4 regions of the Stutzerimonas sp. VN223-3 genome follow, and region 3 is predicted to be linked to each of the others. Evidence: predicted binding sites of a transcription regulator. Region 3 holds the regulator's gene; each other region holds the start of a gene.
What was found. The regulator FliA, encoded in region 3, starts transcription of late flagellar genes. The targets are predictions, from matches to a motif close to CTAAAGTTTNNNNNNNNNNNGCCGNTAA.
Positions count from the first base shown of each region.

Region 1: a site for FliA is predicted at 2,043-2,070, ahead of D7241_RS02980 (methyl-accepting chemotaxis protein). Genes of this name have one in related genera too.
Region 2: a site for FliA is predicted at 1,979-2,006, ahead of D7241_RS07860 (methyl-accepting chemotaxis protein). Genes of this name have one in related genera too.
Region 4: a site for FliA is predicted at 1,680-1,707, ahead of D7241_RS07195 (methyl-accepting chemotaxis protein). Genes of this name have one in related genera too.

Region 1 covers NZ_RBEC01000001.1:637,105-640,214, forward strand. The annotation lists gene D7241_RS02975 (sugar transporter) at 1-628, shown strand, start outside; gene D7241_RS02980 (methyl-accepting chemotaxis protein) at 698-2,011, opposite strand; gene D7241_RS02985 (septal ring lytic transglycosylase RlpA family protein) at 2,182-2,601, opposite strand; gene D7241_RS02990 (transporter substrate-binding domain-containing protein) at 2,757-3,110, opposite strand, start outside.
Region 2 covers NZ_RBEC01000001.1:1,750,937-1,754,046, forward strand. The annotation lists gene sstT (serine/threonine transporter SstT) at 1-99, opposite strand, end outside; gene D7241_RS07860 (methyl-accepting chemotaxis protein) at 304-1,926, opposite strand; gene D7241_RS07865 (amidohydrolase family protein) at 2,121-3,107, opposite strand.
Region 3 covers NZ_RBEC01000001.1:805,013-808,122, reverse strand. The annotation lists gene D7241_RS03745 (protein phosphatase CheZ) at 1-361, opposite strand, end outside; gene D7241_RS03740 (chemotaxis response regulator CheY) at 382-756, opposite strand; gene fliA (RNA polymerase sigma factor FliA) at 875-1,600, opposite strand; gene fleN (flagellar synthesis regulator FleN) at 1,618-2,445, opposite strand; gene flhF (flagellar biosynthesis protein FlhF) at 2,537-3,110, opposite strand, start outside.
Region 4 covers NZ_RBEC01000001.1:1,607,200-1,610,309, forward strand. The annotation lists gene D7241_RS07185 (alpha/beta fold hydrolase) at 1-689, opposite strand, end outside; gene D7241_RS07190 (undecaprenyl-diphosphate phosphatase) at 723-1,553, opposite strand; gene D7241_RS07195 (methyl-accepting chemotaxis protein) at 1,840-3,110, shown strand, end outside.

The sequences.
Region 1 (3,110 bases), 170 kb from region 3:
GCCGCTGCTGCCCAGTCAGAATTCCGGGTCGCTCAGAAGCCTGCCGGTTCTGTTCAAGCGCCCGGCATTGGTCGCTGCCTATGTGCTGACCGCGCTGGTGATTACTGCGCAATTCACCGCCTATACCTATATCGAGCCCTTCGCACAGACCATCGCCCATCTGAGCGGCGACATGACTACCGTGTTGCTGTTGCTGTTCGGTGGAGCCGGCATCCTTGGCTCGATTCTCTTCAGCCGCTACAGCAACCGTTATCCGAAAGGCTTTCTGATGGTCGCCATCGCCGCTATGTCGCTGTGCCTGCTGTTGCTGTTACCGGCCTCGCGCAACGCATCGCTGCTCGGCGCGCTGGTTGTGGTCTGGGGTATTGCCGGGATGTGCTTCGGCCTTGCGCTGCAGTCAAAGGTATTGAACCTGGCGTCCGATGCGACGGACGTTGCCATGGCCATGTTCTCCGGCATCTACAACATCGGGATTGGCGGCGGTGCTTTGCTTGGCAGTCTGGTCACCGTCCACCTTGGCTTGAGCGATGTTGGGATAATCGGTGGGTTGCTTGCGCTGAGCGGGCTGGTGCTGTGCTGCTTCGCGACTTATCGGTTCGCCCGGCCGGTCGGCAGCACGGCGCTTTAAGGGCACTCTTTGGCGGAGTAGCGTGCGGCGAATGGACTGCCATCCGCCGATCTGCTTGATCCAGCGGCTTTACTTGAGTTCGCTGGCGAAGCGGCCAACCGCGCCCACCACCTGCTTGGCGCCGTCCTGAATTTCGACGATCACTTCGCCGGCCTGATTGGCGAGTGCAAGACCCTGAGCGGCCTGCTCGCGGCTGTTGGCCATCTCGTGTACCGCCACCTCGACCAGCGTCTGGTTCTGCTGCACCACGCTGACGATCTCTTCCGTAGCGGCACTGGTACGGCCCGCCAGCTGCCGTACTTCGTCCGCCACGACCGCGAATCCCCGACCTTGCTCACCGGCGCGTGCCGCTTCGATGGCCGCGTTGAGCGCCAGCAGATTCGTTTGCGCGGCAATGCCGCCGATGGTCTGGACGATCGAGCTGATCAGCAATGACTGTTGGCCTAGCGCTTCTATTCCCTTGGTTGCCGATTCGACCTCCTCGGCGATGCGCTGCATGGTTTTGACTGTGTCCTTGACCACTGCGGCGCCGCGCTCGGCGCTGGTGTCGGTGTGCCGGGAAATTTCAAATGCAATGCTGGCGGCTTCCCTGACTTCTTCTTCGCGGGCGACCTGGTCGCTGATAATGCTGGCGAACTTGACTATCTGGCAGAGTTTGCCCTCGGTGTCGTGCACCGGGTTGTAGCTTGCTTCCAACCATACTTCACGGCCGCGGCTGTCGACGCGCTTGAAGCGATCGGCGACGAACTCGCCGCGGTTGAGTGTCTGCCAGAAGGATTTGTATTCAGGGGAAGCCGCATCTGCCGCGGTGCAGAACTGGCTGTGGTGTTTGCCGACGATCTGATTGAGTGAATAGCCCATCGCCTGCAGGAACTGATCGTTCGCGGTGACGACGGTACCGTCCAGGCGGAACTGGATCACCGCCGTCGAGCGAAGCAGCGCGTTGATAAAGGACTCGTTCTCCTTCGCCTGCTGCAGTTGCTTGGTAACTTCCCGCGCGTAACCGCTGATATGCAGCAGCCCGCCGCGCTCATCCTTGATCGGGTACCAATCGACGCGCAGCCACGCCAGGCTGCCGTCGGCACGCAGGTAGCGATAGTCATCGCTGATCGGTGCGAGCTTGGAAACGGCGGCTCTGAAATTGTGGAAGCAGGGCAGGTTTTTCACGTAAGCCGGAACGATATCGGCCATGGCACGGCCCTGTAGCTGCTCGGGGCTGTAGCCGAGCGTCTGGGCGAATTTCTGATTGACCGTCGCCATCCTGAATTCCGGGTCGAGGGTGATGGCGAGCATTGTGGCGTTCATGTGGTCATGCAGCTGGCGCAGGGTGGACAGTTCTGCGGTTTGCTCTTGGAGTTGTTTTTTCAGGCGGCCGTTGAACATGGTTGCACCAAGGTGGGTTTGCATTAATACGCTATCGGCTCCACTGGCGGCTTCTTGAAGCTTGTGGTTACTTTTCGGCGGTGTAGCGGCCATCGGTCTAGCTGATGAAGGTGGTGACACTGGTGATATTCCGAATTCAACGGGCCTGTCTCTGCACGTTTGCCAATCGATCACTCTGTCTTCTCGAGCCGCACCGGGATCACCCCCGAGCGCGTGCTGCCGATACGCTCGAAGGCGGACTTGGACAGATCGATGATTCTGCCGCGCACGAAAGGCCCACGGTCATTGATGCGCACCACCACGCTCTTGCCGTTGCGGGTATTGATGACCTTCACTCGCGTGCCGAAGGGCAGGGTGCGATGGGCGGCGGTGAGCGAGCCTTGATCGAATCGCTCGCCGCTGGCGGTCAGCTTGTTGTGATGTTGGCTGCCGTAGTACGAAGCCTTTCCCGAGCCGATATGCTCGCCCGTCACGGCGGGCGGTTGCTGGCTGGGTGTTGGCTCTATGGACGGGGCCGTCGAGCAACCGGCAAGCACAGCGGCCAACGACAGGGCAATGATCCAGTTCCAGTGGGTTGGTCTATGACGCATATTGATCCTTGTCTGCAATTGAAGAAGCCACGCGGCCGCTGATGGATGGTCAGCGGCAACCCGTTGATGCTGTTTGGGTTAGTGGACGAATCGCCCGAGGTTCCCCAGATGGCACAGCGCTAGGGCGCCTAAGCGTTCGTCCCGCGCGAAGGTCCTTACTTGCTTGGCTTGGCCAGCCAGGTATCGGCGATGCGTCGGTACTCGCCGGTGGCCTTGGTCAGATGCAGCCATTGATCGACGTATGCCTTGAAGGCAACGTCGTCGCGCGGCAACAGGAAGGCTTTCTCGCTGTACTGCAACGGCTTGTCGGCATTGACCGCGCATAGCGTAGGGTAGTTGCGTTGCTGGTACAGCGCTTCGGAGGCATCGGTGATCATCACGTCGGCCTTGTTATCGGCGACGGACTGGAAGATCACCGTGTTGTCGTGAAACAGCTCCAATTGCGCTTTGGGCAATTCGCGGTGAACGAAGGCTTCGTTGGTGCCACCCGGCGGCTCGATCAGACGCAC
Region 2 (3,110 bases), 950 kb from region 3:
CCATGCCAACACGCAGCCGGCAACGAGCCCTACGATGATCTGCGCTACCAAGCTGACGCGGTTATAGGCGCTGAAAAAACGGCTTGAAAGGTTGGACATGACTGGAGTCTCGGCGTGGGAGGCTAGGCCGGAAACACGCCAGGCCGCTTCGTGAGCGGCACAGCGGTAGCCAGACTAAAAACGCCGAATGGTACGCATCTAGGTCCGATATGCCCAGCTTTGCGACACGAACAGGCTAGCGACGATGCCGCTTACGGTAGCAAGAACAGCGACCCCAACAGGTCGGGGTGCCATCGATCATAGTCAGATACGGAAACGCGCAACCAGCTCGTTCAAGTTGACGGCCAGCCCTGCAAGTTCCTGGCTCGCCGCACTAGTCTGATTGGCACCTGCCGAAGATTGCAGCGACAGGTCACGAATGTTGATCAGATTGCGGTCCACCTCACGAGCGACCTGGGCTTGCTCTTCCGACGCACTGGCGATGACCAGATTGCGCTCGCTGATCTGACTGATCGCCCGAGCGATGTCATCGAGCGCCTCACCGGCGGTACGCGCTACCTCCAGCGTGCTGCGTACCCGTTCATTACTGGCCTGCATGGCCTGCACGGCCCTATCGGTCCCTTGGTGTACATCGCCGATCATCTGCTCGATTTCTTGCGTGGATTGCTGAGTCCGATGAGCCAGTGCACGAACCTCATCCGCAACTACCGCGAACCCTCGTCCGGCATCGCCGGCACGTGCCGCCTCGATGGCGGCGTTGAGCGCCAACAAATTGGTCTGCTCGGCAACCGAGCGAATCACATCCAGTACCTTACTGATGTCCCGTACCTGGCCGGCCAGTTGTTCCACCTGGGTTGAGGTCGCGGTCACATCGCCAGCGAGCAGACCGATCGACTCGACCGTTTTGATCACTTGCTGACGACCATGCTGCGCTGTTGTGTCCGATTCACGTGATGCTTCTGAAGTCGCCACCGCATTACGGGCAACCTCGTCCACAGCTGCGGTCATTTCATTCACTGCAGTGGCGGCCTGCTCGATCTCGTGGCTCTGCTGATGCAGGCCGCGGGTCGAATCCTCGGTCACGGTATTGAGCTCTTCAGCTGCCGAAGCGAGCTGATTGGACGAATCGGAAATACCCTGAATGGTGCTGCGCAGGTTTGCCTGCATGCTCTTGAGCGCAACCAGCAGACGCGCCGGCTCGTCCGTGCCTTCGATGATAAAGTCCTGGGTCAGGTCACCGGATGCCACGGCCTCAGCGACATTGACGGCCTGATTCAAAGGTCGAACGATACTCTTGGTAAACAGTGTTGCCAGCGCCACGGTGGCAAGGGCAGCGAGGATGATGGTGATGATCACCCAGTTGAACGCAGTCTCGTACGCTTCAAGCGCGCGATCCGCGGCGTGGCCTGCCTCGCCGCTGTTGATACGCTGCAAATCATCGAGCGCGCTGGTCATGGCATCCGCATGCCCATTAATGCTGCCGCGCATGACCTCCATGGCCTGATCCCGCGCGCCTTGACTAGCAAACTCTACTACCTTGCGCTGCTCGGTCATGTATGAATTCTGAGCTGCTCTGAATCGCTCATAGGCGGCTTTCTCACCTGCTGTAGTCAGCTTTTCATAGTCAGCGATCGTTCCACTGACGTCATTGACCAGCTTGGCGAGTGTTTGGCGAGCCGCATTACGCGACTCATCATCGTCCAGCATGACCGTACGCATCGTAAGTGCGCGAATACGCTGCATACCAGCGTTCATGTTGCTCAAGGCTATGATGCTCGGTAGCCAGTTCTGGTCCACCTCGCTGGATTCCTTGCGCATCTCTTTCATCTGATTCAATGATGACAAGCCGAGGAACAGCACGAGCAAGCCGATCAGGCCGAAGCCCATGGCAGAGCGTGCAGGAATATTCAAATTTCGAATCGACATGGGATTTGCTACTCCACGAGGTGCGCTGCAATCTTCGCAGCGATTTCACCTCTTATCGGAGTCCAAACGATTAGCTTGAATGATTGACGCCAAAAAGATGCGTTTATACATACGCCGCGACGAGTGGTAATACACCAAGAAGACGGCTGCTCAACGCCCATTGGTTCGCTCGCGTCGTCACTTTCCCATTAGGTTCAGCGCACCTCTGCCTGCCGTTTGCGAGGCAGAACATCGAGGAAATTTTCGCGGGCGACCTTGCGGGCGACCGACTCGGGCAACGCGTCGAGAAACGGGTCGAAAGCGCGCATGCCTTCACCCAAACTATCGAAGCGCCCCACTACATCCGAACCGAGCATGAAGCGCGTCGGATGGCGCTCGATCAGTGCCACCCAGTCACTGTCAGGCTCGTCGGACGCATTCAGCAGGTAAGGCCTGAGCATCGTCCAGGAGAGGTCGATGTAAAGGTTGGGATAGTCATCGAGCAGGCGCGTAACCGTCGGAAGAAGAAAATCGAGTTTTTCCTGATGACGATGCAGTTCCATGCTCGTTCCCGCATGCGCCCAGATGAAACGGGTATGCGGATGGTTGCGCAGCGGCTCTTCCAGCTCCGCCAGATACAGCGGGTTGCGCTCGCGTTTGGAGGTGATATTGGAATGCAGCATCACCGGCAGATCGAACTCGGCGGCCAGGTGATAAACACGCGTGAGCGCTTCGTTGTTGGCGCGTGGTGTATCACCCTGCGTCAGCGCGGTGACATCGTCATGCCGGGTGAATATCTCCCCTAGCCCTTGCCAAAGGCCTGGATCGAGATCGAGCATTCGCCGAATGTGCGCATCGGCGTTCTTGTCGTTGGGATTGAAGCCTGACAAAAACGGATGGAATCTGCGTCGCTGCTCTTCGTCCAGCTCTTTTAGCGCCGCAGCGACCACCACATCGGTCGCGCTGTACCAATAGACGGGAGCATCGTCGCCAGCGTAGTAACGAGGCCGCTTGGGTTCGTTCTCATGCCATTTTTTTGCAACCGGGATACCGCTGATCATCACGTGATCGATGTCGCCCGCATCCATGGCCTTGAGCAAACTGCTCATGCCATCGCTTTCCTGAAAAAAATCAACGAAGTGAAGGTGCGCGTCGCTGTAGCGGTAATCACGCGCCTGAACCGGGCCAATCGAAGCGACCAGACA
Region 3 (3,110 bases):
GGGCTTCATAGCTTACGTAGTTCACTAAAGGCGCTGACTCTTCGACCAGATCCATAGTGCGATTGGCCGCTTTCTCGGTCATTTCCACGACATACGAAAGCCGGTCGGTAGCGTCAGTGATCGGTGACGGGTCACCGCCAGTGGCGCACGTATCCATCTCCAGCTTTACGATGGCGTTATGCAGCTCGCGGGTGAGCTTGCCGACTTCCTGATAGAGCCCGTGACTACGGGCCTGGTTGAGCTCATTGAACATCTGCGCCGCTTCATCGAAGCGGCCCTGCTGCAGACTTTCGATCAGCTGAGGTGCATGAGCCCTCAGAGTCGCTTCGAACTCTGCCAGGCTTTGTTCTGCTTGCGTCATAGTGCCCTCGCGGCGTTACTTCAGCCGTTGACGCGCTCGAAGATTTTTTCAATCTTTTCTTTGAGCACTTGAGCCGTGAATGGCTTGACCACATAACCGTTTACGCCTGCCTGCGCGGCCTCGATAATCTGGTCGCGCTTCGCTTCGGCGGTGACCATCAACACCGGAAGGTGCTTCAGGCGATCGTCGGCGCGCACAGCTCGAAGCAGATCGATGCCGCTCATCCCGGGCATGTTCCAATCGGTGACGAGGAAGTCGAAACTCCCGCTCTTTAACATGGGCAGCGCGGTCGTGCCGTCATCCGCCTCAGCGGTATTGGTGAAGCCCAGATCGCGCAGCAGATTCTTAATGATCCGTCTCATGGTCGAGAAGTCATCGACGATGAGAATTTTCATGTTCTTGTCCAAGTACACCTCCGTAATCCCGAAATCCCCAGAACCTGCTCACGGTCTGTTGCGGGCCTCATGAATGAAGCTCGTAAGGGCCTCTAATGCTTTTTTTGCGAACCGGCCGTTAACGGGCGCGCCACTCACCAAGGCGAGCACGCAGGCGCGCCGCGCACTGACTATGCAACTGGCTCACCCGTGATTCGCTGACGCCCAACACCTGGCCGATCTCCTTCAGATTCAACTCTTCGTCGTAATACAACGAAAGCACCAGCTTTTCACGTTCGGGCAGGTTTCCGATGGCCTCGGCCAGCGCCTGTTGAAAACGCTCGTCTTCAAGATCCCGGGACGGCTCCGGATGCGCACTGGCGGCATCCTCCCCAAATTCCCCATGTTCGCCTTCCTGAAGTAAATCATCGAAGCTGAACAAGCGACTACCCAAGGTGTCGCCCAGAATGCCGTAGTACTCATCGAGACTCAATTTAAGTTCGGCCGCAACTTCTTGATCTTTAGCGTCGCGGCCTGTTTTGGCTTCAATTGCCCGAATCGCTTCGCTGACCATGCGCGAGTTACGGTGAACCGAACGCGGTGCCCAGTCGCCCTTACGGACCTCGTCGAGCATCGCGCCACGAATGCGAATTCCAGCGTAAGTCTCGAAGCTCGCGCCTTTGCCGGAATCGTATTTTTTTGACGCCTCCAGTAGACCGATCATGCCCGCCTGCATCAGGTCATCCACCTGCACACTCGCCGGCAAACGCGCCAGGAGGTGATAAGCGATGCGTTTGACTAACGGTGCGTATTGATCGATGAGCTGATACTGCGAGTCTTTTGCCTGAGCTTTGTTGTAATACATACCGAGTCCAGCCACTGTCAGTCGTTAGGCTCTGTGGCGGGCCTGACAAGGCGCTCCACAAAGAACTCCAGATGGCCCCGCGGCGTTGCCGGCAGCGGCCAGGTATCGATCTTCTGCGCGATGGCCTTGAACGCCAGCGAACACTTAGCTCGCGGATAGGCCTCGTAGACGGCACGTTGTTTCTGTACTGCCTTGCGCACCGCCTCGTCGTAAGGAATCGCGCCGACGTACTGCAGCGCCACGTCGAGGAACCGCTCGGTCACTTTGGTCAGCTTGGCGAACAGGTTCCGGCCTTCCTGCGGAGCGTGTGCCATGTTAGCCAGCACACGAAAGCGACTGATGCCGTAGTCGCGATTGAGCAGCTTGATCAACGCATAGGCATCGGTAATGGACGTCGGCTCGTCAGTCACGACTAGCAGCACTTCCTGCGCGGCGCGAACGAAACTCACGACGCCATCGCCAATACCCGCTGCGGTGTCGATAATCAGCACGTCGATATCGTGACCAATGTCGCTAAACGCCTGTATCAGCCCGGAGTGCTGCAACGTGGATAGCTGCACCATGCTCTGGGTTCCCGAAGCCGCGGGCACTATGCGAATGCCGCCCGGCCCCTGAATCAGCACATCACGCAGATCGCATTCGCCAGCAATGACGTCGGCCAACGTGCGCTTGGTAGCCAACCCTAGCAGCACGTCGACATTGGCCAGCCCAAGGTCGGCATCAAGCAACACCACCCGGCGACCGAGGTCGGCCAGCGCCAGCGCCAGATTGACCGACACATTGGTCTTGCCGACGCCACCCTTGCCGCCAGTCACGGCAATAACCTGTACGGGATGAATACCCATTTTCAAACGCCTATATCTTGCTGGGGCCCTGAGGCCATCGATGCGTTCAGCCCGAACGCGTCTTCTTTGTCTGTGTCACGGAGCAAAGCGTTCATCCGACCTTCCGTGAAGAACCGTTGTACAGCCCGGAGAACATATCGGCCATGGTCTCTTCGCTGGGAGTCTCTTCGGACTGCAGGCTTACCGCACGGCTGACCAGCTGATGGCTGCGCGGCAGATGCAGATCATCTGGGATGCGCGGCCCATCGGCGAGGTACGCGATGGGCAAATGCTGGCTGATCGTGAGACCAAGCACATCACCCAGGCTTCCCGCCTCATCCAGTTTAGTCAGAATGCAGCCAGCCAGCCCACAGCGGCGATAGTTATGCCATGTCGCTTTGAGCACCTGGCTCTGACTGGTTGCCGGCAGCACCAGATAATTCTTCGATTTGATACCACGATCAGCCAGCGCTTCGAGCTGCATACGCATCATCGGGTCGCCCGCAGGCAAACCGGCGGTATCGACGAGAATCAGGCGCTTGCGGGCCAACGGCTCCAGCGTCTTGCTCAGCGGCTGGCTGGGGTCTATCTGAATGACCGGTACATCGAGGATGCGACCAAGGGTCTTCAACTGCTCCTGTGCACCGATGCGGTAGTTGTCCATGCTCGCCAGGGCAATGCTCTGC
Region 4 (3,110 bases), 800 kb from region 3:
CCGCGTCCCTCGAACGTAGCGACATAGATGGCGAATGCTTCCGGACCGCACCAGGCTGGCGGCAAGCCGGGATCCTGCATGCCATGATGCAGCGAATTGTCGGCCGGCTTGTCCTTCAGGAAGTAATTCTTGGGCACGGCTGCCGAGGTGTTGTGCATCATCATTCGCAAGGTTCGCGGGATGTCATGATCCAGCTCGGCCTCGGCAACGCCTGGCTGCTGGAAATAGAGGATGTAGTTGAAGCGATCGGCGAACTGGCTGCGGATGATGTCGATTGCAGGCTTTTTCGGACGTCCGCCGTAGGGAACGGCCATCGCGGCAACCACGCGGACTCGCTCTGGCTCGAGCAGGGCCAGGTGCCAGGCAACCGGTGCGCCCCAGTCGTGGCCTACCACCGCCACCGAGCGATGGCCAAGCAGGTCCATCGCGGCCTGGATGTCTCCACATATCGTCATCAAGTCATAGCCAGCGACATCATCCGGCGCGCTGCTTTGTCCGTAGCCACGCATCTCCGGCACCAGGACGCGGTAGCCCGCCTCAGCAAGAGCACGCACCTGATGCCGCCACGAATACCAACACTCCGGAAAACCGTGCAGCAGCCAGACTACCGGCCCTTGTTCCGGCCCGGCGCTGTAGACGCTAAGCGTGATGCCATTTATCTGCAGCAATCGATGTTCGTAAGCCTTCACGGGGCACCCTCAAGCAATCAGCTTTCAGCGCGCTCAGCCCGCCGCGGTACTCCAGTCAATCAGGCTGAACTGCCAGGTCGCCAGGATGATGAGACCGAAGATGATTCGATACCAGGCAAATGCCGCATAACTATGGTTGCCTATAAATTTGAGCAAGGCTCGAACCGCTATCATTGCAAAGATAAACGACGTGACGAAGCCGATCGCAAACACTGGAAAGTCGTTCGGCTGAAACAGCTCGCGGTATTGATAACCCGAATAGACCGCCGCGCCAACCATGGTCGGCATCGCCAGGAAGAAAGAGAACTCGGTAGCCGCTTTGCGCGACAGCCCGAACAACAATCCGCCGATGATGGTCGCCCCGGAACGCGACGTGCCGGGAATAAGTGCCAGGCACTGAGCGCACCCCACCTTCAACGCGTGGGTCCAGTGCATGTCGTCGACCGTTTCTGCCTGAACGCGGTGCTGACGCTTTTCCGCCCAGAGCATGACCACTCCGCCAATGACCAGCGCAGTCGCCACGGTAATCGGATTGAATAAGTATTCGTGAATAAGATCGGCAAAAGCCACTCCGAGCACCACGGCAGGAAAGAACGCTACCAGCAGATTGCCCGTGAATTTCTGCGCTTGTTTTTCCTTAGGCAACCCCATCACCACATCGAAGATCTTGCGCCGGTACTCCCACACCACCGCCAGGATCGCGCCCAGCTGAATGATGATGTTGAAGGCCAGTGCCCGCTCGCCGCCAAAACCGATCAGGTCGGCAACGATGATCTGGTGTCCCGTACTGGAAATGGGAAGAAACTCAGTGATGCCCTCTACCACACCTAAAATCAACGCCTGGAAGGCAATCCAAAGATCCATCTAATCCCCATCAGCGGTGCAATCCACCGCATTTGAATATGCAACCAAGGTATATGCCAGACAGCTATCTGAGCGCTGTTCTGACTCGCTTGTACCAACTAAATTCACTGCCTCGACGTCGGCACCCTCATCTTTTATCGAGACTTGCCGAAAAGCTACACGAGGGCTCATGAAACCAACCACTGCCGCAGGACAAATATCAGGGCAGACCATGGCGCCAAGCTCCATCGGATATCAACGTACAAATAATAAAGAAGATAAAGCCTCAACAGGAGCTCATAAACCGATGAATTTGCTACGAAACTTCCCGATCAGTAAACGCCTCTGGCTGATCCCGGTGGTAGCAGTCGCCATGCTATTCATCCTCGGCCTGTTGATGATTCAGCAAGTACGGACCGACCTGTACAAGGGCAAGCAGGTCATGACCCAGAACATCGTCGAGACGGCCAACGGCATTCTCGACTATTACCAGCAGCTCGAAGCCAGCGGCACCCTGAGTACCGCCGAGGCACAAAAGGCCGCCATGGACCAGATCCGCGTGCTGCGCTACGGCCAGAACGATTATTTTTGGATCAATGACATGACGCCAACGATGCTCATGCATCCCATGAAGCCGGAGCTGGAAGGTAAAGAACTATCCAATCTTAAGGATCCTAACGGCAAGGCTCTGTTCAACGAGATGGTCAAAATAGCCCGCCTGCAGGGCGCAGGTCTGGTGGATTATATGTGGGCCAAACCGGGCGAACAGGATCCCGTGCCCAAAGTCTCCTACGTTGAGCTGTTCAAGCCCTGGGGCTGGATCATCGGCACAGGCATTTATGTCGATGACGTGGAAGCGGAGTTTCAGAACTACCTTGTTCGCTTCTCCATCATCGGGCTGGCCATCGCCGCGCTGATGGCCGTGCTGGTCGCCATCCTAATTCGCAGCATCACACAACCGTTGCGCCATTCCATGCAAGCCATGGCCAACATCGCCAGCGGCGAAGCTGATCTCACGCGCGACCTCGACGTATCGGGTAACGACGAGCTGACGACGTTGAGCCGGGATTTCAATAGCTTCACGCAGAAACTCCGTACGGTTATCAGTCAGCTGTTCGAGACCGCCGGATCGCTGGAAAAGTCCTCCAACGCCCTCGGCGGGCTTGCGGGACAAGCGCACCACCAGAGCCAGCAGCAATCGCAGCAAATGGAGCTGGTGGCAACGGCGATCAACGAAGTGACCTATGCGGTGCAGGAAGTAGCGAAGAATGCCGAGCACGCCTCCAACGAGGTCGGTGAGGCTGAAAGCCAGGCCGGTCAGGGCCAGCGCAGCATCGCAACCAGTCTGCAACAAATCGACCAACTGTCGACAACCATCGGCGAGGCCGTCGGCGTGATTCAATCATTGGCAGATGAAACCACCAAGATCGGCTCGGTTCTCGAGGTGATCGGTTCGATCGCCGACCAAACCAACCTCCTGGCGCTCAACGCCGCGATCGAGGCGGCACGTGCTGGCGAGCAAGGTCGTGGTTTCGCCGTCGTGGCTGACGAAGTCCGCTTGTTGGCGCAGCGCACACA